DNA from 4 places in the Pantoea sp. nfd-35 genome. Region 2 is predicted to be linked to each of the others. Evidence: predicted binding sites of a transcription regulator. Region 2 holds the regulator's gene; each other region holds the start of a gene.
The links. The regulator PurR, encoded in region 2, represses purine synthesis genes. The targets are predictions, from matches to a motif close to CANGCAAACGTTTGCNTG.
Positions count from the first base shown of each region.

Region 1: P9J57_RS01515 (nucleobase:cation symporter-2 family protein) is a predicted target of PurR. The motif match lies at 4,503-4,520, and genes of this name have one in related genera.
Region 3: cvpA (colicin V production protein) is a predicted target of PurR. The motif match lies at 4,823-4,840, and genes of this name have one in related genera.
Region 4: purT (formate-dependent phosphoribosylglycinamide formyltransferase) is a predicted target of PurR. The motif match lies at 2,282-2,299, and genes of this name have one in related genera.

Region 1 is NZ_CP122403.1:325,590-333,395, forward strand. It holds gene uxuA (mannonate dehydratase) at 1-935, opposite strand, end outside; gene P9J57_RS01505 (FadR/GntR family transcriptional regulator) at 1,084-1,767, shown strand; gene P9J57_RS01510 (AI-2E family transporter) at 1,756-2,811, opposite strand; gene P9J57_RS01515 (nucleobase:cation symporter-2 family protein) at 3,077-4,456, opposite strand; gene P9J57_RS01520 (CoA-acylating methylmalonate-semialdehyde dehydrogenase) at 5,142-6,647, shown strand; gene iolB (5-deoxy-glucuronate isomerase) at 6,705-7,523, shown strand.
Region 2 is NZ_CP122403.1:2,486,028-2,493,833, forward strand. It holds gene nemA (alkene reductase) at 1-855, shown strand, start outside; gene gloA (lactoylglutathione lyase) at 966-1,373, shown strand; gene rnt (ribonuclease T) at 1,493-2,164, shown strand; gene P9J57_RS11570 (Grx4 family monothiol glutaredoxin) at 2,210-2,545, opposite strand; gene P9J57_RS11575 (C40 family peptidase) at 2,910-3,731, shown strand; gene cydH (cytochrome bd-I oxidase subunit CydH) at 3,796-3,885, opposite strand; gene purR (HTH-type transcriptional repressor PurR) at 4,166-5,191, shown strand; gene punR (DNA-binding transcriptional activator PunR) at 5,188-6,093, opposite strand; gene punC (purine nucleoside transporter PunC) at 6,203-7,405, shown strand; gene cfa (cyclopropane fatty acyl phospholipid synthase) at 7,692-7,806, shown strand, end outside.
Region 3 is NZ_CP122403.1:1,404,446-1,412,251, forward strand. It holds gene truA (tRNA pseudouridine(38-40) synthase TruA) at 1-745, shown strand, start outside; gene P9J57_RS06720 (DedA family protein) at 771-1,421, shown strand; gene accD (acetyl-CoA carboxylase, carboxyltransferase subunit beta) at 1,583-2,497, shown strand; gene folC (bifunctional tetrahydrofolate synthase/dihydrofolate synthase) at 2,589-3,857, shown strand; gene dedD (cell division protein DedD) at 3,847-4,638, shown strand; gene cvpA (colicin V production protein) at 4,904-5,389, shown strand; gene purF (amidophosphoribosyltransferase) at 5,427-6,944, shown strand; gene P9J57_RS06750 (UbiX family flavin prenyltransferase) at 7,046-7,615, shown strand.
Region 4 is NZ_CP122403.1:1,963,637-1,971,442, reverse strand. It holds gene P9J57_RS09180 (prolyl oligopeptidase family serine peptidase) at 1-1,413, opposite strand, end outside; gene P9J57_RS09175 (tellurite resistance TerB family protein) at 1,529-2,173, opposite strand; gene purT (formate-dependent phosphoribosylglycinamide formyltransferase) at 2,344-3,522, shown strand; gene P9J57_RS09165 (bifunctional 4-hydroxy-2-oxoglutarate aldolase/2-dehydro-3-deoxy-phosphogluconate aldolase) at 3,577-4,215, opposite strand; gene zwf (glucose-6-phosphate dehydrogenase) at 4,402-5,877, opposite strand; gene P9J57_RS09155 (MurR/RpiR family transcriptional regulator) at 6,248-7,111, shown strand; gene pyk (pyruvate kinase) at 7,406-7,806, shown strand, end outside.

The sequences.
Region 1 (7,806 bases), 2.2 Mb from region 2:
TGGAAGCTGTTGGGGTTCGTTTCTCGCTTTGTTGCCCGCAGGTGCACAAAGTTAATGCGGTCGGCATAGGTTTCTGCCATCTCGATAAGGGCATTATCCTCACGTACGCCGTAGGAACCGGTACAGAAACAGAATCCGTTATGCAGGCTGTCTACCGTTTCTTTCAGCCACTGCATGTCCTCTTGCGTGGAGATAATGCGCGGCAAACCAAGAATTGGACGGGGAGGATCATCAGGATGGACGGCCAGCTTAATGCCGACTTCTTCCGCCACCGGCACGATGGCGCGCAGAAAGGTGGCCATATGCTCGCGCAGCCTGGCTTTATCAATACCGTCGTATTGCGCCAGCTGTGCCTGAAATTGTTCGAGCGTATAACCCTCTTCTGCACCGGGTAAGCCTGCGATGATGTTGCGCACCAGCGTTGCTTTCTCTTCCTCGGTCATGGCGGCGAAACGCGTTGCGGCGGCCTGTTGTTCGGCGGCGCTGTAATCTTTTTCCGCGCCGGGGCGTTGTAACAGATGCAGTTCAAACGCGGCAAAGGCATCGGCATCAAAGCGCAGCGCTTTAGCGCCGTCCGGCAGTTCCCAGGCCAGATCGGTACGCGTCCAGTCAAGAACCGGCATAAAGTTATAGCATACGGTATCAATCCCGCAGGCTGCCAGGTTGCGAATTGACTGCTGATAATTGGCGATGTAGTGCTGATAATCGCCGCGTTGGGTCTTAATCGTTTCGTGCACAGGAATGCTTTCAACGACTGACCAGGTAAGACCTTTTTCCGCCAGCAGCGCCTGACGCGCTTTGATTTCGGCTACAGGCCACACTTCTCCGTTAGGGATGTGATGAAGTGCTGTGACAATTCCTGTTGCACCTGCCTGGCGGGCATCGTCAAGTGACACAGGATCGTTCGGGCCGTACCAGCGCCATGTATGTTCCATTATTGCTCCTTGTTGGACGTGTGGCCCAGTGGTCAGGCCGCTGGACCAAGAGTAAGATAGCGCGTAAATTAAGGCCGTGATCCGGATCGCAGCAATATAAATACGTATCATCTGATGCCCGAAAGGCGGCCTGCAACAGGAGAGAGTTATGGGGTTAGCGGTACTGAAAACTGAGCGGCTTTATCGGCAAATTGCTAATGCCATCATTGCGGGCATTCATGGCGGCGATTTCGTGCCGGGCGGGGCGCTGCCGCCCGAACGGGAACTGGCCCGACAACTGGGCGTCAGTCGTTCATCGGTGCGTGAAGCCCTGATAGCGCTGGAGATGAGGGGTTACGTCAGCATCCACACCGGTACGGGGGTTTTTGTCGCTCAGACCTTACCGCAACCTTCAGCAGGCAAAGAAACCGAGAACTTCAGCCTGCAGGATCTGCTACAGGCGCGCGAAGCCTATGAGAGCATGCTGGCGGGCATGGCGGCGCGAAACGGCAGTGAGGCCCAGCGTCAGCAGCTGCTGTCCCTTAGCGCAGCGCTCCAGGCATTTAATGAAAACGACGCGGCTTTCATCGAGCAGGATAAAGGCTTTCATCTGCTGATTAGCGAGATGAGCGGCAATGATCTGTTGCGGGAAATGATGGAAAATCTGTGGAACAAACGCGACAGCGCCCATTTCCGCCGGCTGGAACGTCATTATGCCGACAATACCTTTGCAGATGAAATGAACGCGGACCATCAGCGCATCGCCGAGGCAATTGCGTCCGGTGATGAGCAGGCTGCACAGGCGGCGATGAGAGATCATCTGCAGCATGTGCAGCAGCGTTTACTTGGTTAACAGCCGCGAAGGCTTGGGGCGGCCGGTTCCCAGCATAATGGCCAGACGGCTCCCGCCCGGGGTAGTTTCCATTAAAATTTTAGTGATGCTGGTCAGAGGAACGGACAGCAGCATGCCGACCGGGCCCAGCAGCCAGCCCCAAAATATCAATGACAGAAACACCACCAATGTTGATAAGCCCAGACCGCGCCCCATGATGCGTGGCTCAAGCATATTGCCGAAAACCATGTGAATGGCAGTAAACAGCGCCGCCACCATTGCCGCGTCAAACACGCTGTTGAGCAGCAGCGCCTGCAGGAAAGGAGGAATACCGGCAATAATCGGCCCGATATTGGGAATAAAGTTAAGGATAAAGGCCACCACGCCCCACAGTAACGCAAATTTCACGTCCAGCAGGTAGAGCGTCAGCCAGACCGCGATGCCGGTGATCAGGCTGATTAGCGTCTTCAATGCCAGGTAATGCGTCACCCCTTTTAAGGCCTTGTGTAAACCGGCGATACGAATTTTGGGGTTCACAAACGAGTTACGCATTTTATAAGGCAGATGGTGCACCTCAAACAGCATAAAGACCACGGTGAGGATCAGTAACACGGTATTGGTCATCGCGCCTGAAAAGCCACTCAGCGCCACACTGGCCAGATTCATAACGGTATTGGGGTCGAAGCGCTGAACCAGGGCATCGGTTGAGATATTGAGATGGATGCTGGCTGCCAGATGCTGAACCACCGCCATTTTCTTTTCCATAATGGTGCGCAGTTGAGGATAGAGGTCGGAAAACTCACTCATCGAGCTTGCCAGTATGGCTCCCAGCAGCAGAATCACGATAAAAATCACCGTAATCACCAGGGTAATCGCCAACCCCCGCCGCAGCCCGCGCCGCATCAGTATCGTGACTAACGGATTCAGTACGATGGCAAAAAAGGCCGCCAGAAGTAACGGGACCAGAATGTCGGAGGCCGCTCTTATCCCGGCAAGGATAATCACCAGCATCGCGAGTTTGATTAAGATATTTTGTCCAATTTTTTCCTGCTGTAACGCGTTCATTCTGTATCTCTACGCATAAATAACTGATGAAAGTGTAGTTGAAGGAAAAGTAACGGTCTGATTTGTTAAGGGAAACGGTAAATCAGGCGAGTTTTTTACCTGATAAATGGCGGAATAAGCCGGATTTCCTGCTGTGTTGCCGTCTGGGTGTTAAAGGATTCTGGGGCGGATCCAGCGAGAAAGCTGTCGGAGACATCAAGGACAGGGGGCCTGAGCGCACAGGCGGTCACCCGCAACGACTGCGTCGCGGGTGAATGTGGCAGGATTACAATGACTGTGCGGATTCTCCCTCTTCTACTTCTTCACGTGCCGGCTTGTCTGCGCCAGGAATGAGAAGATTCAGGACAATGGCGACCAGGCCGCCGGTGGTGGCCGCGGAGCCAAACAGATTCTCAAACATGGGCGGCAGATGGGAAAGCGAAGCGGGAACGGATTCGATTCCCAGCCCGAAACTAAACGCCAGACCGACAATCAGTATTTCCCTGCGCGTTAGCGGAGCCTGGCTTAGGATGCGAATCCCCGCCGTGACGACGCAGCCGAACATCACCATTGTGGCTCCCCCCAGCACCGGTGTGGGAATCTGACGCAGCGCTTCGCTGAAAGGTGGAAACAGCCCCAGCAGGATAAGAATGACGCCGACGTAACGGCCGACAAAACGACTCGCCACGCCCGTCATCTGGATCACGCCGTTATTTTGCGCAAAGGTGGTGTTGGGAAAGGCGCTCAGCATCGCCGCAATCATGCAGCTCAGTCCGTCTGCCAGAATGCCGCCCTTGAGACGGGCGCTAAAGGTCTTGTCGGTAATAGATTTACCGGAAATCAGGCTGTTAGCAGTAAGATCGCCCACCGCCTCGATGATGCAAACCAGAGAGACCAGCACCACCGGAATGAAAAGCGTACTGTTGAAGTGAAAGCCAAACGGAAACAGAGAGGGTAAACGAAAGACGCTCTCGCCCAGATCGTGAACCTGAAATTTGCCACTCAGTGCAGCGGCAATACAGCCTGCTGCAATGCCGGCCACGACCGATGAAAGGCGTAGCCAGCGGTTACCGGAGCAGCTCAGCACAACGATGACGCCAAGCGTTAACGCACCCAGCGCCAGGTTACTGAGGCTGGCAAAATCCTGGGCTTTCTCACCGCCGCACCAGTTAATCACACTGACTTTGATCAGGCTGATACCAATCAGCGCAATCACGCTCCCCGTCACCACCGGCGTAAAGACCCGCTTTAAGGTATCGATGAAGCGGCTGACGATGACCGGCACCAGCGCCGCGACAAAGTTGACGCCAAACAGCATCGCCATGATGTCTTCTGGACTGCCGCCCTGTGCTTTGACCCACAGGCCGCCGGAGATGGCCACACCAAGAAAGGCAAAACTGGTGCCCTGCATGCATATCATGCCGGCACCTATGCCCCATACCCGGTTTGACTGCAGAAACGTCCCGATGCCGGAGGCAAGGAGCGACATGCTGATCAAATAAGGCAGCCACGCATCCAGACCCAGCGCCGTGCCGATCAGCAACGGGGGCGTAATAATGCCAACCAGGCCCGCCAGCACATGCTGTAAAGCGCTGAAGAAAGCCTGGAGTGGTGGGATTCGCTGGTCCAGTCCGTACAGTAAGCCGCTGTTTTTTGGGTCAGACATGATTATCTCTTTCGGGTGCAGGGAGGTCCGACGATATTGCATAAAGCAGGCCAGGTTTTGCGTTGTGTCGAGGGATCTCATAAATAATGCTAATAATCATACAGATAGACCGTTACTCTGCGATGCAGGAAAGGCGGTAAGCTGTGAAACACATGATTCCTGATTTGCAATCAGGAAATTATTGGTTCAGAAAATGGCCGTGGTTGAGGGATTTTGCACCACTGTCGTGCACCAGTTTGGCTTAAGGGCGTTGCGCCAGCAGAGTGAACCTTGTCAAAGGCAGGCTGAGGGCAAGAGGTGCGTAAAAAGAAATATTCATTTCACTATGCGATTTAATGAAACTTAAAAGGAAGGCGGTGTTTTGTCTCTCCCTGCTTATTTTGACGCCTGACCGGGAAGGGACGACCGCATCAGTGCAGGCTTCACGCTGGCGCTTGTCGTCACAGCATACAGGCACTAACTTCCCCCCAGACAAGTCATGTACAGCCATTGCTGGCGAGCCGTTCAGAGCGACATGCAAAAATGCGATCTGCCCCGCTAAAAAGTAATTTTTCAAAAATATTTATTTGAAAAATTTATTCCATTGTAATAGCTTCTCAGCATGCTTTTGGCTTTTCCTGCCCAGCCAGCATGCCACTTCTTGTGCTTTGCCTGCTGGAACCGTACATACCAAAGAGGCAACATCATGACTATCGTAGGAAATTTTATTGGCGGTAAAACCACGTTCAGTGCCAGCAACGAAACCATTCCTGTGTTCGATCCGGCAACCGGCAAGGTGATCCGTGAACTTACCCAATGCAGCGCAGACGAAGTGGCCCAGGCAATCGACGTGGCGCATGCAGCCTTTCCTGCCTGGTCCAAAACCGCCCCGCTGCGCCGCGCACGCGTGATGTTCAACTTTAAAGCCTTAATGGAACAGCATCGTGATGAGCTGGCGGCGCTGATCGTGTCCGAGCACGGCAAAGTCTGGTCTGATGCGTTGGGTGAACTGACGCGCGGGATTGAGGTGATTGAGTTCGCCTGCGGCATTCCTCACCTGCTTAAGGGGGAGAACTCGCCTAACGTGGGCGGCGGCGTAGACAGCTACTCGCTCATGCAGCCGGTCGGCGTGGTTGCAGGGATTACCCCCTTCAATTTCCCCGCCATGGTGCCACTGTGGATGTTCCCTATTGCCCTGGCCTGCGGCAACACCTTTGTACTTAAACCCCCGGCGCTGGATCCGTCTGCCGCCGTGCGCATGGCGGAGTTACTGAAAGAAGCGGGCCTGCCGGATGGCGTTTTCAACGTGGTACACAGTTCGAATGAGAATGCAGAACAGCTTTACAAAGATCCCCGAATTGCGGCCGTTAGCTTTGTGGGTTCGTCGGGTGTGGCTGAGCACATTTACAAAACGGCCAGCGCGCACGGCAAACGCGTGCAGGCATTTGGCGCGGCCAAAAACCACGCTATCGTCATGCCTGATGCTGACCTGGACGCCACGGTCAATGCCATCATGGGGGGCGCATTTGGCTCGGCGGGTGAACGCTGCATGGCGTTGCCTGTCGTGGTCGCAGTAGGCGATGACACCGCCGATAAACTGATTTCGCGCCTGACGCCGCTGATTAAAGCATTACGCGTCGGGCCGGGCATGAGTAAGGGCAGTGACGAGAATGAAATGGGGCCTGTCGTTTCGGCCGCCCATCAGAAGAAAGTGCTGGGTTATATCGACATCGGCGAGCAGGAAGGGGCAACGCTGGTTGTGGATGGTCGTCACCAGAAGGTTGCAGGCTATGAGGACGGCTACTATGTCGGTGGAACGTTATTCGATCACGTAACCCCAGAGATGGTGATCTGGCGTGAAGAAATCTTTGGCCCGGTGCTGAGCATCATGCGCGCGCCGGATTACGACAGTGCGCTGAAACTGGTTAACAGTCACGAATTCGGCAACGGCAGCGCCATTTTTACCAGTAATGGTCACACGGCGCGTGAATTTGTCCAAAACGTCGAAGCCGGAATGGTCGGCGTCAACGTGCCCGTGCCGGTGCCAATGGCATTCCACAGTTTTGGTGGCTGGAAGCGCTCGGTGTTTGGCGCACTGAATGTCCACGGTCCGGACGGCGTACGTTTTTATACGCGCATGAAAACAGCGACCGTCCGTTGGCCGAGCGGCCAGCAAACGGTTTCTGAATTCAGTATGCCGACGTTGGGTTGAGTGGGCGCTGAGTGACAGCGTATTGACGATAAAGGGCGATGGATTAGGAGACGGCGGATGTCATTACTCTCAAAGGTAAAACAACCCGATGAGCAGGGGCGCATACAGCAGGTAACGCCAGACAGTGCGGGCTGGCGCTATGTGGGTTTCGAGTCTTTCCTGTTAAAACAAGGACAGACGCTCGACATGGCCAGCGGTGACAGCGAGCTTTGCCTGGTGCTGGTGGCAGGCCTGGCCTCGATTAGCACGCGTCATGCAAACTTTCCGGGGTTAGGTAAGCGAATGTCGCCGTTTGAACGTACGCCGCCTTATTCCGTGTATGTCCCTCATGATGATGCAGTGACGGTAAGAGCGGACAGCGATCTTGAGCTGGCGGTCTGCAAGGCACCGGGGCAGGGCGACAACCTGCCCGCCCGACTGATTTCGCCAGAAGATGTCGGCGTTGAGCGGCGCGGCAAAGGCCACAACCAGCGACTTGTGCACAACATTCTGCCGGACAGTGAACCGGCAAATAGCTTGCTGGTGGTGGAAGTGTTTACCGATGAGGGCAATACCAGTTCGTATCCGAGTCACAAGCACGACCAGGAAAACAGCGAGAACGAAACCTATCTGGAAGAAACCTATTACCACCGTTTTGAACCCGAACAGGGCTTCGCGATGCAGCGCGTTTATACGGACGATCGTTCTCTGGATGAGTGCATGGCTGTTTATAACCGGGATGTCGTCACCGTACCGCGCGGTTACCATCCTGTAGCAACCCTGGCTGGCTATAACAATTACTACCTTAACGTTATGGCAGGGCCGGTTCGCCTGTGGAAATTCAGCTGGGAACAGGATCATGCCTGGATCAACAGCGATCGCTATCCGTCACGTTAATCACGGCTGAAAGCAAAACGGCAGCCTGAGGGCTAATGCGGGTCATTTAAGGCCCGGTTGACCGATCCAGTGGCAGGGATCAAAGGGGTTCATGTTCATCATGAACCCTTTTTTATGGAACTCTCACAGGCTCTGGGCATCATTCATTCCACTTCTCCCGAACGCGCCCGTTCGCTCTCTGATCTTATTCCCGCTGAGCCTCAGCAGAGCCATCAGTGAGATATCGCGGCTCCTGATGAGTTACCCCGGGCACGGTTCCGGGCGAACTGAGAACGCCGTATAA
Region 2 (7,806 bases):
GCCGCGTGGAAAAATATCAACGAAGGTATTCACCAGGCAGGCGGACACAGTGCCGTACAGCTGTGGCACACCGGCCGTATTTCACACAACAGCGTCCAGCCGGAAGGTAAAGCGCCGGTTGCGCCTTCGGCGATTCCCGCAGGCACACGTACCTCCCTGCGTGCCGAAGACGGCAGCGTGTATCGCGAAGATACCTCAGTGCCGCGCGAACTGAGCATCAGTGAAATTCAGCAAATCGTTGCCGATTTTGGTCAGGCCGCTGCCAATGCGCGGGAAGCAGACTTCGACATGCTGGAACTGCACTCCGCTCACGGCTATCTGATGCACCAGTTCCTGTCACCGTCCTCGAATCAGCGTACCGATGAGTACGGCGGCAGCGTTGAGAAACGCGGACGTTTTGCGCTTGAAGTGGTCGATGCCGCGATTGCCAACTGGTCAGCGGATCGTGTTGGTATCCGTGTCTCTCCTGTCGGCAGCTTCCAGAACCTGGATAATGGCCCGAACGAAGAAGAAGATGCACTGTGGTACATCGCTGAACTGGCGAAACGCAAGATTGCCTATCTGCATATGTCAGAACCTGACTGGGCAGGCGGTACACCTTACAGCGACGCCTTCCGTCAGAAAGTCCGTGATACCTTCCCGGGCGTAATTATTGGCGCTGGCGCTTACACCGTTGAGAAAGCGGATGATCTTATCAGCCGCGGCTTGATCGATGCCGTTGCCTTTGGTCGGGATTACATCGCTAACCCGGATCTGGCCCAGCGTTTACAACAAGATGCACCACTGAATCCACAGCGTCCCGAATCCTTCTACGGTGGCGGCGCTGAAGGCTATACTGACTATCCTGCACTGTAAAACGCAGGCAGCCGTGAGTCTTTCACGGCTGCGGTTATTCTTTGGCGATTATCGTCGCTATACTGAGTGTTTGTGTCATCCGGGGATGACGTTTTTCAAAAGAGGAAGCTATGCGTTTACTTCATACCATGCTGCGCGTTGGCGATTTGCAACGCTCCATTGATTTTTACACTCGCGTGCTGGGCATGCGCCTGCTGCGCCAAAGCGAAAACGCTGAATATAAATATACCCTGGCGTTTGTGGGCTACACCGAAGAGAGCGAAGGTGCCGTTATTGAGCTGACCTACAATTGGGGCGTTGACAGCTACGATCTCGGTAACGCTTATGGTCACATCGCGTTGGGCGTTGATGATGTTGCCGCAACCTGCGAGCGCATCCGTAACGACGGCGGTAACGTGACGCGTGAAGCCGGCCCGGTCAAAGGTGGCACCACGATCATTGCCTTTGTTGAAGATCCAGACGGTTATAAAATCGAACTGATCGAAAATAAACATGCCGGACACGGCCTCGGCAGCTAAGCCGTCAACATCAGCCCGCGCAACGCGGGCTGATTCTTGCTTCCCTTACCTGTACCTGCTGCAGACGGGGCGCTTTTTTGGCATACTACGCGCTGCCCTTTTTCTGCAATGAGATCCTGATGTCTGAATCGTCTTCCCCCAACGCACTCAATCAACGCTTTCGTGGTTTCTATCCCGTGGTTATCGATGTGGAAACGGCGGGCTTCAATGCGCAAACCGATGCGCTGCTGGAAGTCGCGGCCATTACGCTGAAAATGGATGACGAGGGTTGGCTTCATCACGACCAGACACTGCATTTTCATGTTGAACCTTTTGTCGGCGCTCTGCTGCATCCGGAAGCCCTTGCCTTTACCGGCATCGATCCCAGCAATCCGTTACGGGGCGCGGTGAGCGAATACGAAGCCTTGCATGCCATTTTTAAACTGGTGCGCAAAGGCATTAAAGATACCGGGTGCAATCGCGCGATCATGGTGGCGCATAATGCCACCTTCGATCTTAATTTTATGAATGCCGCCGCCGAACGCGCCAGCCTGAAACGGAATCCGTTTCATCCTTTTGCCACTTTCGACACGGCCGCTCTGAGCGGGTTAGTGCTGGGTCAGACGGTACTGGCCAAAGCCTGCAAAGCGGCCGGGATGGAATTTGACAGCAGTCAGGCGCACTCTGCGCTGTATGACACGCAGCAAACGGCCACGCTGTTCTGCGAACTGGTCAATCGCTGGAAACGTCTGGGAGGCTGGCCGCTGGCTCTAGCGGAAGAAGCAACAGAAGATCAGGGCGCGGCGGAGTAAACGCCCGTTAAACGAAGAAAAGGCCGACGATGTCGGCCTTTTTTATTATTCCGCTTCTTTAAACTTCTCAGCGGTTTCTTTGACCAGCGGTTGTAATTCGCCACGCTGGAACATCTCAACAATAATGTCGCAGCCGCCAACCAGTTCGCCATCGACCCACAGCTGAGGGAAGGTTGGCCAGTTAGCATACTTTGGCAGCTCTGCGCGAATATCCGGGTTCTGCAGAATATCCACGTAAGCGAAGCGCTCACCACAGGCAGACAGCGCCTGAACCGCCTGGGCAGAGAAACCGCAGCTTGGCAGTTTCGGCGAACCTTTCATGTACAGCAGGATCGGGTTTTCTGCGATCTGGCGCTGAATTTTTTCTACAGTACTCATTATTGCCTTCCTTAATTCGTCACTTCGTGTTTCTTTATTGTAGCGACTTCCCTTCAGGACTGAAAATGAGATTTTCTTCCCGTTAGGGCAAACCGCCATGTTTGTTAAGTCCGCTTGCGCGCTATCCACCCGCTCATCGGGACCCAAAAGGTGAATGCATTAATAATTTGCAATAATTTTGCTGAGTTAACCTGCTGAAATTGCTTATTTATGCCTGCTTTTTACCCAAGTTATTAATTAATAAAAAAAGGACTTACTGTTTTAAAAAAAACTGGACTAGAATGTCTTCGGCGCTGATCGTTGATCAGATTTTTCTTAACCTTGTCAGATATCTGTTGAACCTGACAGCTTAACCAGTAAACGGACTATGCGTTCAATTATTACGCTTCTTATTCTGGCTTTTGCGCAACTGTTCTTTAACGTCGCCTCTGCATCACCGCAGGCGCCGGTTAAGGCCAGCTTGCATAAGGTAGAGAAAAAAAGTGCGCGCGAAGATGAGCGGCGCAAGCGACGCACGGTTAAAGCGTCGGCGAAAAAAAGCCGTTCCTCCGCAGAGCAGAAATCCAGCAAAACGCTTAAAACCAGTAAAAATCCCTCTCACGCGGTTGCCTCTCACAAAACCCTGACCAAAGCGACTGATTCACACAAGAAGCTCACCAAAAAAGTGGCCGCCAACGCCACCAGCAAGAAACGCTATGGTCATCAACGCGCGGTGAAGGTGGCGAAAGCGGACAGCAAGGATACCGGCACCATCAAAATGAGCAACGCACACCGTCAGCGCTATCAAAAAGCACGTGAAACGGCGATGGCAAAACTGATGGGACAGCTGGGCAAGCGCTACCAGTGGGGCGGAAAATCGCCGCATACCGGTTTCGACTGCAGCGGCCTGGTGTGGTACGCCTACAAAGATGTGGTGAAATTTAAAATTCCGCGTACTGCAAATGAAATGTATCACCTGCGGGATGCCGCGCCGGTGAATCGGGAAGCGCTGGAGAAAGGCGATCTGGTGTTTTTCCGCATCAACGGACGTGGCACGGCCGACCACGTGGGTGTTTACCTGGGTAACGGTAAATTTATTCAGTCACCGCGTACCGGAAAGGACATTCAAATCAGTGCGTTAAGCGAAGATTACTGGCAGCGCCACTATATTGGTGCGCGTCGCGTCATGACGCCAAAAACCGTTCGCTAAACGTCACTCCTCCGTCATACCGACGGAACGCAGCCGGGACAGGGAAACCTTCCCGGCTTTTTTATTAGTTCAGAATGGCGGTAAAGCTGAACGCAATAATCATCAACAGTGCAGCCGCCGTGGTCATCAATGACAGTTTCAGATCGGTACTCATCACAACTCCTTAGGCACAATTTTAGTAGGGGTTAAGCATTTTCCCACACGCGTGGGTAAAAATCTCGTTTTATCCGCGCAGCCTTGTTAGAATCCCCTCTTTGTTGCGCAACAGCGCGCAACATCGGTTGCGTCAGCACCCTTTTCAACCGTTATTTCCTGCCCCGATGCCCCATAACCGGTCAGAAAAACGATTTTTTTGCAGAAATAACCGTCCGCTGACGCAAACGTTTAACAACATGCTTATCAACAGGTTAGATAAGCCCGGGAGTTCGATTTTCATGGCAACAATTAAAGATGTGGCGAAACGTGCAGGCGTCTCTACCACAACCGTTTCTCACGTCATCAATAAGACGCGCTTTGTCGCAGAAGATACCCGCGAAGCGGTCTGGGAAGCGATTCGGGAATTACATTATTCACCCAGCGCCGTAGCACGCAGCCTGAAGGTGAATCACACCAAAACGCTGGGCCTTTTGGCCACCTCCAGCGAGGCGCCCTATTTCGCTGAAATTATTGAAGCCGTGGAGAATCACTGCTTTGATAAAGGCTACACCCTGATTTTAGGCAACGCGCATAACGACCTGCAAAAACAGCGTGCCTACCTCTCGATGATGGCGCAGAAGCGCGTCGATGGGCTGCTGGTCATGTGTTCTGAGTACCCGGATGATTTGCTGCAAATGCTGGAAGCCAACCGCAATATTCCCATGGTGGTCATGGACTGGGGCGAATCCCGTGCCGATTTTACTGACACGGTGCTGGATAATGCGTTTCAGGGCGGTTATCTGGCCGGCCGCTACCTCATCGAACGCGGGCATCGCGATATTGGCGCCATTCCAGGGCAAATGGAACGTAACACCGGTGGTGGCCGTCATGCCGGTTTCCTCAAGGCGCTGGAAGAAGCCGGTATTCAGCCGCGTTCAGAGTGGATTGTGCAGGGCGATTTCGAGCCTGAATCCGGGTATCAGGCTATGCAGCAAATTCTGTCGCAGAAGCAGCGCCCAAGCGCGGTGTTCTGCGGTGGCGATATTATGGCCATGGGCGCTATCTGTGCCGCCGATGAAATGGGCCTGCGCGTCCCGCAGGATATTTCGGTGATTGGCTACGATAATGTGCGCAACGCACGCTATTTCACGCCTGCACTGACTACCGTGCACCAGCCAAAAGCGCAACTGGGGGAGAAGGCTCTGGAGATGCTGCTGGACCGCATTACCAGCAAGCGTGAAGAGTCGCAAACCATCGAAGTGCATCCGACACTGATTGAGCGACGCTCTGTAGGCTACGGTCCCTATCGCGACTACCGTCGCTAATCCTCGCTCAACCACTCCTGATTGAGCGTTTGCGCATCACCCAGGTAATTGAGCAACCAGCCCAATGCCGGTGATGCGCGATCTTCCGCCCAACTGACGCAGCAGGGACTTTCTGGAAAAGGCTGGGGCAAGTTAAGTTCAGTCACTTCGCCGCTGTCCAGTAGCGGGCGGGCTAAGTGCCCCGGCACCATTGCGACGCACAGCCCGGCCCGGACGCAGTCCAGCCCGGTCTGCCATTCAGGCACCACCAGTCGGCGTTGATTATCCAGAGCCCAGGTCATACGGCGCGGTAACGCGCGCGAGGTGTCTTCCAGCACCAGCGAAGGCCAGTTGCGCAACGCCTCATCATCCAGCCGGGCGACCTGGGTTAACGGATGTTCCCGCGCGACGATGCAGCGCCAGTTCAGGGTTCCCATATCGCGGAAAGCAAACCGCCCGCCCACCGGAATCGCCTGAGTCGCGCCTATTGCGACCTCGACTCTTCCGTCAGCCAGCGCATCCCATACGCCGTTAAACACTTCATAACTGATGTGAAGCTCCATATCCGGAAAGTGGCGATAGAAATCCCTGACGAACTGACGGGTTCGGTGCGGTTTCACAATGCAGTCCACCGCAATCGCGATTTGCCCTCGCCAGCCGTTGGCCAGTTGCTGGCACTGACGGCGCGTGGCATCCATTTTTTTGATGACGCTGCGGCCTTCTCGCACAAAATGTTCGCCCGCAGGTGTCAAAACAACCTCCCGGTGCTGCCGTTCAAACAGCGGTACCGCCAGCCAGGTTTCAAGCTGGCGAACGGTATAGCTTATGGCAGAAGGCACACGGTGTAACTCCTGGGCCGCGGCACTGAAACTGCCGCCACGCGCGACCGCATCAACCACTTCAAGCGCATATTCAGACCACATATCCTGCCTTTAAATTTTTTAACAGCAACAGGCAAATTTTACCGTTTCACAGTATGAAGTACAGCTTTTACACTGCCCCGCGTTTATCCTGCAAAAAAATGAGAATCAGATGTCAGCTTCTAAAGGATTCATTCCCTATCTTGCCGTGCTCAGTATGCTGGGCTTTCTGGCCACCGATATGTACCTGCCCGCCTTCGGGGCCATGCAGCAAAGTTTTAACACCTCCGCCGGGATGATCAGCGCCAGTATGAGCCTGTTCCTGGCGGGTTTTGCCTGTGGTCAGCTGGTATGGGGACCGCTGTCAGATCGTATTGGCCGCAAACCGGTATTGCTGGCAGGACTGAGCCTGTTTGCGCTGGGTTGTGCGGGGATGCTGTGGGTGGACGACGTGGTACTGATGCTGGTGCTGCGCTTCATTCAGGCCATCGGCGTGTGCGCGGCTGCCGTGAGCTGGCAGGCCCTGGTGGTCGATCGCTATCCTCAGTCGCGCGCGAATAAAGTCTTTGCCACTATTATGCCGCTGGTCGCGCTGTCTCCTGCGCTTGCCCCGCTGCTGGGTGCCTGGCTGATTAGCCATTTTCACTGGCGCTCAATTTTTGTCGTTCTGACCGCGATTGCCGCGGCCCTGATCCTGATTACGCTGCGCCTGCCATCGGTACAAACAGCGCGCCGCCCGGCCCCGTCACAGCCCGGTTTTATGACGCTGCTGCGTTCACGCGTCTACAGCGGTAACGTCCTGATGTATTCTGCCTGCTCGGCCAGCTTTTTTGCCTGGCTGACCGGATCACCGTTTATTCTGGCAGCGATTGGCCTGTCGCCTGCTGATATCGGCTTAAGCTATATTCCGCAGACCATTGCTTTCTTAGTCGGCGGTTTTGGCTGCCGTGCGCTCCTTAACCGTTTCAAAGGGGCGCAGTTGCTGCCATGGCTGCTCATCGTCTATAGCCTTAGCGTACTGGCCCTGTTTGCCGTCGCCCTGTCAGGCTCGGTTTCACTCACCGCTTTGCTGGTGCCGTTTTGCGGCATGGCGCTGGCGAACGGGGCGATTTATCCCATCGTCGTATCCAGTGCACTTCTGCCCTTCCCCCATGCGACCGGCAGAGCCGCCGCCCTTCAGAACACGCTGCAGCTGGGCCTGTGCTTTGTCGCCAGCCTGGCCGTATCGGCGGGCCTGACCCAGGCGCTGTTCACCACAACGCTCATCATGGCGGTGACGATTGTACTGGCGCTGGCAGGCTATCAGATGCAGCGCCGCACCGGCGCACAAACTGATATTGCCTCAACGGCACATCCCTGCCAGGATAATCACTGAGGCAACGACTTTTGTCGTCTGAGTGATCAACACGTGACGGGCCCGCCAGCGCCTCCTGTGCCGGGCCCTGATTCGCCGTACCATCATAATAACAATGTTTGACGCAGCCTCATCGCTGTGAAGGTGTCTTTGTGGGCAAATGCACTCTGCTGGCCCCTGCATTGCACCCTTTCTCTGTACGCTTAAGGTTGTCTGGCGCAAGGCGTCATCTGTGACTTTTCTCATAATCCTGAGAAACGGCTCCTGCTCTTTCTCAGGTTCTGACAGTTCTGGTGATGGAGTGGCTATGAGTTCAACATGTGTAGCAGAAGTGAATATCGAACGAAACCATTGGTACCGTATCGTTCATGAGTTATTGCAAAAAGCAGACATCGAAATCAACGGTTCCCGCCCATGGGACA
Region 3 (7,806 bases), 1.1 Mb from region 2:
CTATGGCTGGCAACGACAGCAGGAAGTGCGCAGCGTGCAGGAAAAGCTGGAACGGGCGCTGTCGAAAGTGGCCGACCATCCGGTCAGCGTGTTCTGTGCCGGCCGCACCGATGCCGGCGTACACGGCACCGGCCAGGTGGTGCATTTTGAAACCGTTGCGCAGCGCGCCGATGCCGCCTGGACGCTGGGCGTGAACGCCAATCTGCCAGACGATATCGCTGTACGTTGGGTCAAGGCGGTGCCGGACGACTTTCACGCGCGTTTTAGCGCAACCGCCAGGCGTTATCGCTATTTGATCTACAATCAGCGGCTCCGTCCGGCGATTCTGGGTAATGGCGTGACGCATTTTTACTATCCTCTGGATGTAGAAAAGATGCAGCGCGCCGGACAGTGCCTGCTGGGCGAGAATGATTTTACCTCTTTCCGCGCCGTGCAGTGTCAGTCGCGAACGCCGTGGCGCAACGTGATGCACCTGAACGTCACGCGCCACGGGCCTTATGTGATTGTCGATATTAAAGCCAATGCGTTTGTGCACCATATGGTGCGCAATATTGTCGGTAGTCTGATGGAAATTGGCTGCGGCAATCAGTCAGAATCCTGGATGGCGGAACTGCTGGCGGCTAAAGATCGCACGCTGGCGGCGGCAACGGCGAAAGCCGAAGGGCTTTATCTGGTGGCGGTGGATTATCCCGTGCATTTTGCTTTACCTCAGCCGGCGATGGGGCCATTGTTCCTCGCGGATTAATTAACCTTACGTACAAGGGATCGTTATGGAGTTTATCCATTTTGTGGTCGATTTTATTCTGCACATTGATGTGCATCTGGCCGAATTAGTCGCGCAGTATGGCATCTGGATCTACGCCATCCTGTTTCTGATTTTGTTCTGCGAAACGGGCTTAGTCGTCACGCCGTTTTTGCCGGGTGATTCACTGCTGTTCGTGGCAGGGGCGCTGGCCGCGTTGCCGGGTAACGATCTCAACGTGCATCTCATGGTGGCGCTGCTAGTCATCGCCGCTATTCTGGGGGACGCCGTGAACTACACCATCGGCAAACTCTTTGGCGAACGGCTGTTCAGCAACCCGAACTCGAAAATTTTCCGCCGCAGCTATCTGGATAAAACCCATGCCTTTTATGCCCGGCACGGTGGGAAAACCATTATTCTGGCGCGCTTCGTGCCCATCGTGCGGACCTTTGCGCCTTTCGTCGCCGGAATGGGGCACATGTCCTACCGCCACTTCGCCCTGTTTAACGTCGCGGGCGCGCTGGCCTGGGTGCTGCTGTTTTCCTATGCGGGTTATCTGTTTGGCGATTTGCCCGTGGTACAGGAAAACCTTAAGCTGCTTATCCTCGGGATTATCGTGGTGTCGATTCTGCCAGGTGTGATTGAAATCTGGCGCCATCGCCGCCAGGCTAAGCAGTAAAATTATCCCTGAGTAGCCGCGTTGCTCAGGGGTAAGACCAGATTTTTATCCACAGTCTTAATTGGTTGTGGTTTAATGAGCGACATTTACCGTCTGCTGAAGCGGTTTTCAGCAGTATCAAGACGACTGGACCAGGTCAGTTTTAAACAGAAAGGTCATCAATGAGCTGGATTGAACGCATTCTTAATAAAAGCAACATTACGCCCACAAGTCGCGCCAGTATTCCGGAAGGGGTGTGGACGAAATGCGACAGCTGTGGCCAGGTACTTTATCGTGCCGAGCTGGAGCGTAATCTTGAGGTCTGCCCTAAGTGCGACCACCACATGCGCATGCATGCCCGTGAGCGCCTGGCGAGCCTGCTCGATCAGGGCACGCTGGTTGAGCTGGGCAGCGAGCTGGAACCCAAGGATCTGTTGAAGTTCCGGGATTCCAAAAAGTATAAAGATCGTCTGGTTGCTGCACAGAAAGCCACGAATGAGAAAGATGCGCTGATCGTGATGAAAGGTCAGCTGCACGGTATGCCGGTTGTGGCGGCCGCCTTTGAATTCGCCTTTATGGGCGGCTCAATGGGATCGGTGGTTGGCGCACGCTTCGTCCGGGCTGTTGAGCAGGCGCTGGAAGATAACTGCCCGCTGATCTGCTTCTCCGCCAGTGGCGGTGCGCGTATGCAGGAAGCGTTAATGTCGCTGATGCAGATGGCCAAAACCAGTGCCGCGCTGGCGAAAATGCAGGAACGCGGTCTGCCGTATATTTCGGTTTTGACCGACCCGACCATGGGCGGCGTGTCTGCCAGCTTTGCGATGCTGGGCGATCTGAATATTGCCGAACCTAAAGCCCTGATCGGCTTTGCGGGTCCACGTGTGATTGAGCAGACCGTTCGTGAAAAACTGCCGCCGGGCTTCCAGCGGAGTGAGTTTTTAATCGAGAAAGGGGCGATTGATATGATCATTCGTCGTCCGGAAATGCGCTATAAACTGGCGAGTCTGCTGGCAAAAATGATGAATCTGCCCGCACCGCTGCACGACGGTGAAGCGTTCGCACCTGCGACGAGCCATCCGGAGAGCAACGAGGCCTGACAGGAGACAGAAGGTGCGCAGGTCGCGCCTTCCACCAATGCACCGTATACCTTGCGGCTTTCATCGGGTATAAATTTGCAAAACGGGACATATGGACAATCTTCACCTTCCTCAAGCCACGTCGCCTTTGGCCACGTGGCTTTATTATCTTGAGCACCTCCACTCTCAGGCGATAGAACTGGGCCTGGATCGTATTCGCCAGGTGGCGCAAGGTCTGGACCTGCTCAAGCCTGCACCCTTCGTTTTTACCGTTGCGGGCACCAATGGCAAAGGGACCACCTGTCGCACCCTGGAAACCTTACTGATGGCAGCCGGCTATCGGGTAGGGGTTTACAGCTCGCCGCACCTTGTGCGCTACACCGAGCGCGTTCGGATTCAGGGGCAGGAACTCAGTGAAGCCCAACACAGCGCCAGTTTTGCCGACATTGAGGCCGGACGAGGTACGGTTTCTCTGACCTACTTTGAATTTGGCACGCTGTCGGCGCTTAACCTGTTTAAGCAGGCGGGGCTGGATGTCGTCATTCTGGAAGTCGGGTTGGGCGGTCGGCTGGACGCGACCAATATTGTCGATGCGGATGTCGCGGTGATTACCAGTATCGCGCTGGATCATACCGACTGGCTTGGCCCGGATCGTGACAGTATTGGCCGGGAAAAAGCCGGTGTCTTCCGCCAGGCGAAACCCGCCGTGGTCGGTGAACCTGATATGCCTGCCACAATTGCTCAGGTTGCCCGTGAAAAAGATGCGCGGTTAATGCAGCACGGGCGCGACTGGCACTATCATCAGCAGGCAGAGAGCTGGTCGCTGCGCGATGCGCAAGGCGAGCTGCATGATTTACCGCTGCCTCAGGTGCCGTTGCCTAATGCGGCTACCGCACTGGTGGCGCTGCGCGCCTCCGGGCTGAACGTGAGCGACACAATCATTCGTGCGCATCTGCCGCTGGCGATTTTACCGGGGCGCTTTCAGACCATCAGCGAATCCCCACGGGTGATTCTGGACGTTGCCCACAATCCGCATGCGGCGACCTATCTGGCCTCGCGACTGGCTGCATTGCCGCAAAGCGGACGCGTCCATGCGGTCGTGGGGATGCTGCACGATAAAGACATTGCCGGCACCCTGGCGGCCCTGGCACCTCAGGTGGACTGCTGGTATTGCGCACCCTTGGCCGGTCCGCGCGGTGCCAGCGCGGAGCAGCTCATGGCGCACGTAACGCCCGCTCAGGCATTTGCGGATGTTGAACAGGCCTGGCACCAGGCGCGCCAGCAGGCAGAAGCGCAGGATATTATTCTGGTCTGCGGCTCTTTCCTGACGGTGGCGCAGGTTATGGAATCGATTGAAACGGAGAAAGGACGTGGCGAGTAAGTTTCAAAACCGTTTAGTCGGTACCGTTATTCTGGTGGCCGTCGGCGTGATCGTATTGCCGGGGCTGCTGGATGGTAAGAAAAAACATTATAAAGAAGAATTTGCCGCGATCCCGCTGGTGCCCAAACCCGATGACCAGCAGGACAGCGAAATGGTGCCGCCGGTGACGCAGTCGCTGCCTGCGCATCCGCCAGCAGGCGCAGGCAGTGCGGTCAGCCATTCTGATACGGATGATGATGCCGCCGCTGAGGGCAGTAGTCAGCCCGAGCAAAGTAGCGAACCGAGCGTGGTCTCACCGCCACCGGTCCATTCGTCTCCGGCCACGACAGCGCCGAAAGCCAGGCCGGTTGAGCCAACCCGACCCAAACAGGTTGAGCAGGCTAAACCGAAGTCGGTCGAGCAGACGCAGAGCAAACCGGTAGAAAAAACCAAACCGGTTGAGCAGGCTAAGCCTGTTGAAAAAACCAAACCGGCCGAGCAGTCGCAGCCTGCGGAAAAAACCGCGCCTGCGGAGCAGCCCAAAGAAACGCAGCCTGCCGGTCAGGCTTACGTTGTTCAGTTAGGCGCACTCAAGAACGCCAGCAAGGTTAACGAGATTGTGGCGAAACTGCGCCTGTCGGGTTACCGGGCCTATACCGTGCCGTCTACGCCCGTGCAGGGGCAAATCACCCGCATTTATGTGGGGCCGGATGCGTCAAAAGCGAAGATGCAGGCGGCCGTCGGCGAGCTGAAGAACGTTTCAGGCTTGAGCGGCGTGGTTAAGTCTTACAGCGCCCGCTAAAGCGCCGATTGGCGCTGCCGATAGAAATAACAGGCAGCGCCAATCGGGATGAGAACGGCAGTGCCTGACCCGGCTTAACGCTAAATTTCTGACAACTTTTCAGCCTGTTAGCGGGGTGAAAATGACACAGGCGAAGACGGATTTTTTCATCGCCTTTTTTATGGATGCAGAACCTGAAAACCCCTACGCAAACGTTTTCTTTTTCTGTTAGAATGCGCCCCGAACTGGAAGCAGGGGTGCAATGGCACTGGCGCTGGAAGAGTTCATGATCTGGATTGATTACGTCATTATTGCGGTAGTTGGTTTTTCGGCTTTGGTCAGCCTGGTCCGAGGGTTTGTCCGCGAAGCCTTATCTCTTGTTACCTGGGGATGCGCGTTTTTTGTCGCCAGTCATTACTATGCCTACCTTGCAGTCTGGTTCACAGGTTTTGACGACGAACTGGTTCGTAACGGAATCGCGATTGCGGTGCTGTTCATCGCGACCCTGATTGTGGGCGCAATAGTGAACTACGTTATCGGCTCGCTGGTTGAGAAAACTGGCCTGTCGGGAACCGATCGGGTATTAGGCGTTTGTTTCGGGGCATTGCGTGGTGTGCTCATCGTGGCCGCTCTGCTGTTCTTCCTGGATACATTCACGGGCTTTTCAAAGAGCCCGGACTGGCAGCAGTCTCAACTTATTCCCGAGTTCAGTTCTATAATCAGGTGGTTTTTTGACTACCTGAAAAGCACGTCGAGTTTTTTGCCCCGGTGAGACCACCGGGCGTACGGCTTAATGAGGAAATGACAACATGTGCGGTATTGTCGGTATCACCGGTTTCATGCCGGTCAACCAGTCGATCTATGACGCGTTAACGGTGCTCCAGCACCGTGGGCAGGATGCCGCAGGCATTTGTACCATCGATGCGCTGAACTGCTTCCGCCTGCGTAAGGCTAATGGGCTGGTCAGCGATGTTTTCGAAGCGCGTCATATGCAACGTTTACAAGGCAACATGGGGATTGGTCACGCACGCTATCCTACCGCGGGCAGCTCCAGCGCTTCTGAAGCCCAGCCATTCTACGTTAACTCGCCGTACGGTATTTCCCTTGCCCATAACGGTAACCTGACCAATGCCCACGAGCTGCGTAAGCAGCTGTTCGAAAAAGGCCGTCGTCACGTTAATACCACCTCCGATTCTGAAATCCTGTTGAATATCTTTGCGCAGGAACTGGATCGTTTTCAGCACTATCCGCTGGAAGCCGATAACGTGTTTGCCGCCATCGCTGCCGTCCACCAGCAGGTGCGTGGCGCCTATGCCGTGGTGGCGATGATCATCGGTCACGGCATGGTCGCCTTCCGCGATCCTAACGGCATTCGGCCACTGGTGCTGGGCAAACGCGTCATTGCCGATGGCCGTACCGAGTACATGGTCGCCTCCGAAAGCGTGGCGCTGGATACCCTGGGTTTTGAATTTATCCGTGACGTGGCACCGGGTGAAGCGGTTTACATCACTGAGCAGGGGCAGCTTTCAACCCGTCAGTGTGCCGAAAACCCAAAAAACAATCCTTGCCTGTTCGAATACGTCTATTTTGCGCGTCCGGACTCCTTCCTGGATAAGATTTCGGTCTACAGCGCCCGCGTGCGCATGGGCACCAAGCTGGGTCAAAAGATCGCCCGCGAGTGGGAAGATCTGGATATCGACGTGGTGATTCCCATTCCGGAAACCTCGATGGATACCGCGCTGGAAATCGCCCGCATCCTTGATAAGCCTTACCGTCAGGGATTTGTGAAAAACCGCTACGTGGGCCGCACCTTTATCATGCCGGGACAGCAACTGCGCCGCAGCGCCGTTCGCCGCAAGCTCAACGCTAACCGCGCTGAGTTTCGCGATAAGAACGTGCTGCTGATTGATGACTCAATTGTTCGTGGCACCACCTCCGAGCAGATTATCGAGATGGCGCGAGAGGCGGGCGCGAAAAAGGTCTATCTTGCGTCTGCCGCGCCGGAAGTGCGCTTTCCTAACGTCTACGGCATTGATATGCCCAGCGCGACCGAGCTGATTGCCCACGGCCGTGAAGTGGAAGAGATTCGCCAGATTATCAAAGCAGATGCGCTGATTTTCCAGGATCTCGATGACCTTATCGAAGCCGTACGGGAAGAGAACCCGGATATCGTGCAGTTTGAGTGCTCCGTCTTTAACGGCATCTACGTGACGAAAGACGTCGATCAGGGCTATCTTGAATATCTGGAATCCCTGCGTAACGACGATGCGAAAGCCATCGCCCGTCAAAACGAAGTCGAAAACCTCGAGCTGCATAACGAAGGGTAAGCGAACCTGAATGCAAAAAGGAGGGCGGGATTTATCCCGCCCTCTGTGTTTTCTGCCGGTCTGCGCTATTATGGTGCACTTTGCCACTGCAAGGTTGAACGATGAAACGACTCATTATTGGTATTTCGGGCGCAAGCGGCGTGATCTATGGCGTCCGGCTATTGCAGGTCTTGCAGCAGATCAGCGACGTGGAAACCCATCTGATCATCAGCCATGCGGCACGTCAGACGCTGAGCCTGGAAAGCGACTACAGCCTGCGGGACGTCCAGGCGCTGGCAGACGTGGTTCATGACGTGCGGGACATTGCCGCCAGTATCTCCTCCGGGTCGTTCAAAACGTTGGGCATGGTGATCCTGCCGTGCTCAATGAAAACCCTGTCCGGTATTGTTCACAGCTACAGCGACTCGCTGCTGACGCGCGCAGCAGACGTGGTGCTGAAAGAGCAGCGTAAACTGGTCCTGTGCGTACGTGAAACCCCGCTGCATATTGGTCATCTGCGCATGATGACGACCGCGGCCGAACTGGGGGCCATCATCATGCCGCCGGTGCCGGCGTTTTACCACCGTCCAACCACTATCGAGCAGCTTGTCGATCAGACCGTTAATCGGGTCATTGATCAGTTTGATATTGAACTACCGCAGGACTTGTTTGTGCGCTGGCAAGGTGCATAAGCGTGTTCTTTCGCCCTTATTTGGTGCAGAAACGCGGGAGCGATCACTGTTCCTGCATTTCTTGAACTAAAAGTTCACAACATCGCTTTTTCTCTGCGACATCACTGATATATTCCTTTCACAAACCCAGTCTTTTCGTCACCAAACGGGCGGCTGGGCAGACGGCAAAACTGTAGAACTGGCATGAAACA
Region 4 (7,806 bases), 520 kb from region 2:
CAGGCTGAGCCGACTGACGCTAAAGTCAGCGTCCATGCTACTGCCATAGGCGCCATAGCCATACACCAGCATGGGGTTCTGCCCTTTCTGAAAATGGGTGCGGTGGTACACCAGCGAGACCGGCACTTCTGTGCCGTCAGAAACGGTGATCCAATGGTGCTCGCTTTTGTACTCATCCGGATTGAAGTCTTTGACCGCACTTTGTTTTAAGATGCGACGTTCCCCCGTATCCATATCCAGTTCAAACAGCGTGGCGGGCGTGGTCATGGACGAATAGCCATAGCGCAGCTTACTGGTGCGCGGCGTAGGATTGTAAGCCAGCCAGGTAACGTAAGTGGGATCGTCAAACGCAATGCCGCTGGTTTCTCCCGTCTCCCAGTTGATTTGCCGCAGGCTGGTCAGCCCACGCTGGCGCTCCTCTACCACCAGCCAGTCACGAAAAAGCTGGAAATCCTCCATTACGATATGGTCGCGCGCGGGGATCACGGTTTGCCAGCGCGCTTCATCCAGATAATGGCTACGGTAGAGTCCGAAATTTTTACCCTCGCGATTCGAGCGGATGAAGAACGTGTGATCATAATGATCAAGACTGTATTCATGATCGCGCCGCCGGGGCAAAAAAACCTGCGGAAGGGCGTCCGGGAAATCCGCATCGATCAGCTGAATCTCGCTGCTGCTGGTGCTGTATAGCACGATCAGGATGAACTGTTTCGACGTGGTTTTATGAATGCTGAGGTGATAGGTATCGTCTTTTTCTTCGTACACGAGCCGATCGTCGTGCTGGGGCGTACCCAACTCATGCCGCCATAGCTGATAAGGCAACAGGGTTTGCGGATGTTTACGAACGTAATAGAGGGTGCGTGAATCATTCGCCCACGCAAAGCTGGACGAGGCATCGTTAAGCACTTCCGGATACCAACTCCCACTGTCCAGATTGCGAAAACGAATGCCGTACTGCCGCCGGGAAAGGAAGTCCTCTGCCACTGCCAGCACCCGGTTATCCGGGCTGATGTGCAGTGCGCCCATAGTATAAAAATCACTGTGTGATGCGCGCTGATTCGCATCCAGCAGCAGTGTCCACGGGTCGCTCTCATCGCTGTCAGCGGGCTGTCGGTAATAGGCGGCATATTCATTGCCGCTTTCATACCGGCTTTGATAGCGATAACCATTTTTCACATAGGGTACTGAGTGGTCCTGCGGCGGCAGGCGATCGATAATCTCATGCAGAATGCGATTCTGTAAGGGCTGTTGTGAGCCCATGATTTTCTGGCCGTAATTGTTCTCAGCGCGTAAATAGTCCAGCACCTCGCTGTTTTCACGCCTGTCGTCACGTAGCCAGTAATAATTGTCGATGCGCGTTTCGCCATGCAGCGATAATTCGTAAGGGATTTTTTTTGCGCTCGGTGCTTTCATGTCATCCGTCCCGCTGAATGTAATGAACACTAAGCGTGGCACTAATGTAAAGAGATGCCAAGTAAAGTGAAGGTAATGTGAGGTTGTGCAGGGCCATATCGCTGGCCCTGTGCGGTTAGCCCGCTTTCTGCTGCAGGATATCCTGCTGAATGCCGTCACGCACATCCTGCGGGATTTTTAGCGCATCGCCCAGGGCGGAAAGATAGCTGCGCTCCATGAAGTGGTCCACATCGATGGCGGCGCAGCTCAGAAAATAGAGTTCAAGCGCCTCTTCTTCATTTTTGACGTCCGCCGCGAGCCACTCGGGGTCCAGCGGTCGCTGCATGGCCTGCTGGATGAGTTTTTCGGCATCCTGACCATAGCCAGCCTCGTGAATATTATGCTTAATCGCCGCGCGTTCACGATCGTCAATATGGCCATCGCTTTTAGCAGCAAAAACCAGCGCGGTCACCAGCCGCTCCGCCCGCTGATCCACTGGCGTTTGCAACTCACCAAAGCCGGGATCGTTTTGATGCGTTTCGCGTACCCGCTGCTTATATTTGTTCCACAGCACGGCACCCGCCGCGGCCCCGCCGCCGATAATCAAAGCCTGACCGCCATATTTCGTTAACAACTTTCGGGATGACTTACTGGCCACCAGCATGGCTGCCAGCCCGCCTAAAGCCCCCGGCGCCAGCATATCGCTTAATCCTCCGCTGGATTTACCCTCGCTGCTTTTTTTAGCCAGTACCGATTGAATCTGTTGCAGCCAGTTATTCATCATCATCTCCCTTTACCATTCAGAAACAACATCATTACCAAAAAGATGTCAGGAAACGTCAGAGCAGGAAAAGTAGCGCAAACCCAGGCAAATAAGCTGAAGGGTGAGAACGCAAACGTTTTCGTATATACTGCGCGCGCATTTTGACTGCTTCGATTTTAGGGGAATTTATGACGACTCTTGGAACTGCGCTGCGCCCTGGTGCAACGCGCGTAATGCTGTTGGGCTCCGGTGAACTGGGGAAAGAAGTTGCGCTGGAATGTCAGCGCCTGGGTGTGGAAGTGATTGCCGTTGACCGCTACGCTGATGCACCTGCCATGCATGTTGCTCATCGCAGCCACGTGATTAATATGCTGGATGGTGACGCGCTGGCCGCGGTGATTGCGCAGGAAAAGCCTCACTTCGTCGTACCCGAAATTGAAGCTATTGCGACTGAAAAACTCCTGGAGCTGGAGCAGCAAGGCCAGCACGTCGTGCCGACCGCCCGCGCGGCGCGCCTGACCATGAACCGCGAGGGCATTCGCCGTCTGGCAGCAGAAGAGCTCGCGCTTCCCACTTCCCACTACCGTTTTGCCGACAGCAAAGATAATTTCGTGTCTGCCGCCGCCGAAATTGGTTTTCCGTGCATCGTGAAGCCAGTGATGAGCTCTTCAGGTAAAGGTCAGAGCTTTATCCGGGATGCCAGCCAGCTGGAAAAAGCCTGGGACTATGCGCAGCAAGGCGGCCGTGCGGGTGCCGGGCGCGTTATCGTGGAAGGCGTGGTGAAGTTTGATTTTGAAATCACCCTGTTAACGATCAGTGCCGTTGACGGCATTCATTTCTGTGCCCCCATTGGTCATCGCCAGGAAGACGGGGATTACCGTGAATCATGGCAACCTCAGCAAATGAGTGAGCTGGCGCTGCAGCGTGCGCAGCACATTGCGGAAACCGTGGTGAAAGCGCTGGGTGGCTATGGGCTGTTTGGCGTAGAGCTGTTTGTCTGCGGCGACGAAGTGGTGTTCAGCGAAGTCTCCCCTCGCCCGCACGATACCGGTATGGTGACGCTGATTTCACAAGATCTGTCTGAATTCGCGCTTCATGTGCGTGCGTTCCTTGGCCTGCCGATTGGCGCCGTTCGCCAGTATGGTCCTTCCGCGTCAGCTGTTATCCTGCCGCAGTTGACCAGTCAGAACGTGCAGTTCGTCAATGTGGAGGCGGCATTGGGTTCAGGTTTGCAGCTGCGCCTGTTTGGCAAACCTGAAATCGACGGTCAGCGCCGTTTAGGTGTTGCCCTGGCCAGTGCGGATACAACTGAAGAAGCCGTTGCGCGTGCCGTTGCCAGCGCGGCGGCTGTCAGCGTTCAGGGATAGTGCCATTGCGGTGAGTCAGTGACTCACCGCTCGCGTTTGACTTCCCGCCGGAGATTACTCCGCGCCAGCGACAGCGTCGCGCGCCAGCTGCGTGATTCGCTGCCAGTCGCCCGCTTCCAGTGCATCGTTTGGCACCAGCCAGGAACCGCCGATACAGAGCACGCTTTTGAGAGCCAGATAGTCACGGTAATTTGTCGGTGAGATACCGCCAGTCGGGCAGAAGCGTACCTGAGGGAAAGGCCCGCCGATGGCCTGCAACGCTTTTACTCCACCGTTCGCTTCCGCAGGGAAAAACTTGAATTCCCGCAAACCATAGTCCATGCCGGTCATCAATTCTGACACCGTGCTAATGCCGGGAATCAGCGGAATCGGGCCTTCAACGGCAGCCTTAAGCAGAGACTCGGTAATCCCCGGGCTAATGACGAACTGGGCACCCGCCTGCGTGACTTCCTGCAGCTGTTGGGTGTTAAGCACAGTGCCGGCTCCCACAATGGCGTCAGGTACGTTTTTAATGATGGCGCGCAGGGCATCCATCGCCACAGGGGTGCGCAACGTGACCTCCAGTACCTTGACGCCACCGGCGACCAGGGCCTGAGCCATGGGAACGGCATGTTCCAGCTTGTTAACCACAATCACCGGCACGACCGGTCCGGTTTTCAGAATCTGTTCGGCACTCGTTTTCCAGTTTTTCATCACGTCCCCTGATGGATAACATTGGGAGCAGCACGGCGAGGACATCGCCAGGTCAGCCCGGTTAACAGCGCTACTACCATACAGGATCCGCCGTTTGCCCGTCTATGACCGGGAAAGATTTTTAAAACGGCAGTTCATTTTTGAGAGTTGGTGCAAAAAAAAGCCCGCTCGCGGCGGGCTGGGTGGTTATTCAAATTCGTTCCAGGAGCGGCCATCACGCGTAATCATTGCCACAGAGGCCACTGGCCCCCATGTTCCCGCCTGATAAGGCTTGGATGAGTCGCCGTCGGCTGCCCAGGCATTGATGATGGAATCCACATAGGTCCATGCCGCTTCCACTTCATCGCGACGCACAAACAGCGCCTGAATACCGCGCATGGATTCCAGCAATAAGCGCTCATAGGCATCGGCCAGATGAGACTGATTGAAGGTTTCTGAGTAGCTCAGATCCAGCTTGGTGGTTTGCAGTTTGTGTTTATGATCAAGACCCGGCACTTTGTTCAGGATCTCAATATCCACGCCTTCATCAGGCTGCAGGCGAATAGTGAGTTTGTTCTGCGGCAACTGGGAGTAGGAATCCTTAAACAGGTTCATCTCCGGGTTTTTGAAATACACCACGACTTCTGAGCATTTGGTCGGAAGACGTTTACCGGTACGCAGGTAGAACGGCACGCCTGCCCAACGCCAGTTATCGATGTCCACGCGAATAGCCACAAAGGTTTCGGTGGCGCTGGTCTTATTGGCACCCTCTTCTTCCAGATAACCTGGCACTTTCTTGCCCTGAACGAAGCCAGAGGTGTACTGACCACGTACCGTTTTCTCGCGGACGTTGGTTTGATCGATAGGACGCAGCGAGCGCAGTACTTTCACTTTTTCATCACGAATACTGTCGGCGCTGAGATCGGAAGGCGGTGACATGGCGATCATCGTCAGAACCTGTAACAGATGGTTCTGAATCATATCGCGCATCTGGCCCGCTTTATCAAAGTAGCCCCAGCGTCCTTCAATACCCACTTCTTCCGCCACGGTAATCTGCACGTGATCGATCGTGCGGTTATCCCAGTTATTAACAAAAATGGCATTAGCAAAGCGCAGCGCTAACAGGTTAAGAACCGTTTCTTTGCCCAGATAGTGGTCAATACGGAAAACCTGACTCTCATCAAAGTACTCACCCACGCTGTCGTTAATTTCTTTTGAGGTTTCCAGCGAGGTACCGAGCGGTTTTTCCATGACAACACGCGCGGGTTTAGCGTTCAGCTTTGCCGTGCCCAGTCCCTGACAGATCGCACCGAAGGTGCTGGGCGGCATGGCAAAATAGTTAATGGTGGTACGGCTTTTCTGGTCCAGCATCTTACCCAGGCGTGGGAAGTGCGACGTATCGTTTACATCAAGGTTACAGAAATCGAGACGGTTGCTGAGCTTGTCCCAGAGTGCTTCATCGATCTTTTCCTTCATGAAGGTTTCTAACGCCTCACGCACCACTTTGGTGTATTCGGCTTTATCCCACTCGGCACGGCCCACGCCGATGATGCGGGTTTCTTCATGAATCTGGCCCGCTTTCTCTAACTGATACAGCGAGGGCAACAGTTTACGACGGGCGAGATCGCCTTTGGCGCCGAAAATTACCAGATCGCATGCCTGGGCTATTTGTGTTACCGCCATTTTCCTCTCCTCGTTGCAGGATTGTCCCGGTGGCGTTGCGTCCTGAGCACCGGGTCCAAGTTGTCATTTTCTTTCAGCACAATGTACTTTTTTCCCCAGGCCAGGTAAACCAGCCTGCGGCGTCACGACGCTAACTCTGCACCCAATTAGCGTCTGGGGTATGTTGACACGTGCGCTTTCAGTTATTTTTCTGTGTCAAATATTGTCTGGTTAAAATCCAGTACGGGCCTGATTATCGCAAAAAAAAGGGCCGCAGACTTATCAGACCTTGCGCCCACCTCGGTCAGGCGGGGTATATTCTCCGTTAATTTCCTGTAACAACAGTAATTATTCATATTAACAGATATTCCACGCTTATTAGGTCAGGACTATGTTGGATAAAATTCGGGTGCAGATGAGTGCGCTCAGTAAGTCAGAGCGTAAAGTAGCACAACATATCCTTGCTTCTCCGGAGCAGGCGATACATTCCAGTATTGCTACGCTGGCACGGGCGGCGGAAGTGAGTGAGCCCACCGTCAACCGGTTTTGCCGCCATCTTGGCACGGCGGGTTTTCCCGACTTCAAGCTTCAACTTGCTCAGGCGCTGGTCAAGTCCCCTAACTGGCTCAGTCGGGACGTACAGGAAGATGACAGCGTTGAGCGTTACAGTGAGAAAATATTCGATTCTGCCCTGGCCGGGCTTCAGCGGGTGCGGGAGCATCTCGATCTTGCCGCGCTGCAGCAGGCCGTGAGCTATCTGACGCATACCGATAAAATCACTTTTTTTGGTTTAGGTGCCTCCGCTGTGGTGGCACACGACGCCTTCAACAAGTTTTTACGCTTCAACCTGCCGGTTATCTGGTCAGATGATGTGGTGATGCAGCGAATGAGCTGTATCAACAGCCGCGACAAAGAGGTGTTTGTTTTGATCTCTCATACCGGCCGTACCCGCAACATGGTTGAGCTAGCGCAGATGGCAAAGGCCAACGGCTCGACCGTTATCGCCATTACCTCAGCCGGATCGCCGCTTGCCCATGAGGCCTCGCTGGCGCTGCTCGTCGATGTGCCCGAAGATACCGATATCTATCTGCCGATGGTGTCCAGGCTGGCTCAACTCACCGTGATCGACCTGCTGGCGACCGGTTTTACCCTGGAACGGGGGCCCGCTTTCAGGCAGAACCTGAAGCGGGTAAAAGAGGCGCTAAAGTCATCTCGTTACGACAAACCTGCCATTGCCGATAACGATAGCGTCTGATCTCTGCGCCCTGGGTTCATTTTCCCGATACCGCGTAAAAGCGATCGGAAAAGTGACATCATATGCGCCTGGTCAATTAAGCTTTCGCTAATGCCGTGAGGGGGATGACTTCCTTGATGAGTCTCAGTATTGTATCTAACAAAATCGCCCTTTCTCGACAGGGTTATGGCGCAGTGCCACAGTTCTGACACACTCGAATGTATAATAATACCTCTGTGTGGTAAGCAGTATCTGATGGGCTAACACCTTAAAATGTAACGATTCAGCTCAGTTCCAAACTCCAAAGGAATCCCTATGTCTCGACGTTTAAGAAGAACCAAAATCGTAACTACCCTCGGCCCAGCCACTGACCGCGACAACAACCTCGAAAAAATCATTGCAGCTGGCGCCAACGTCGTGCGTCTTAACTTTTCTCACGGCACGGCTGAAGATCATCAGTTGCGTGCTGATAAAGTCCGTCAGATTGCCGCAAAACTGGGTCGTCATGTTGCCATTCTGGGCGATTTGCAAGGCCCTAAGATCCGTGTCTCGACCTTCAAAGAAGGCAAAGTGTTCCTGAACGTCGGCGATCGTTTCCTGCTGGACGCGGCGATGGGTAAAGGCGAAGGCGACAAAGAGCGCGTGGGCATCGATTATAAAGGTCTGCCTGAAGACGTGGTGCCTGGCGATATTCTGTTGCTGGATGATGGTCGCGT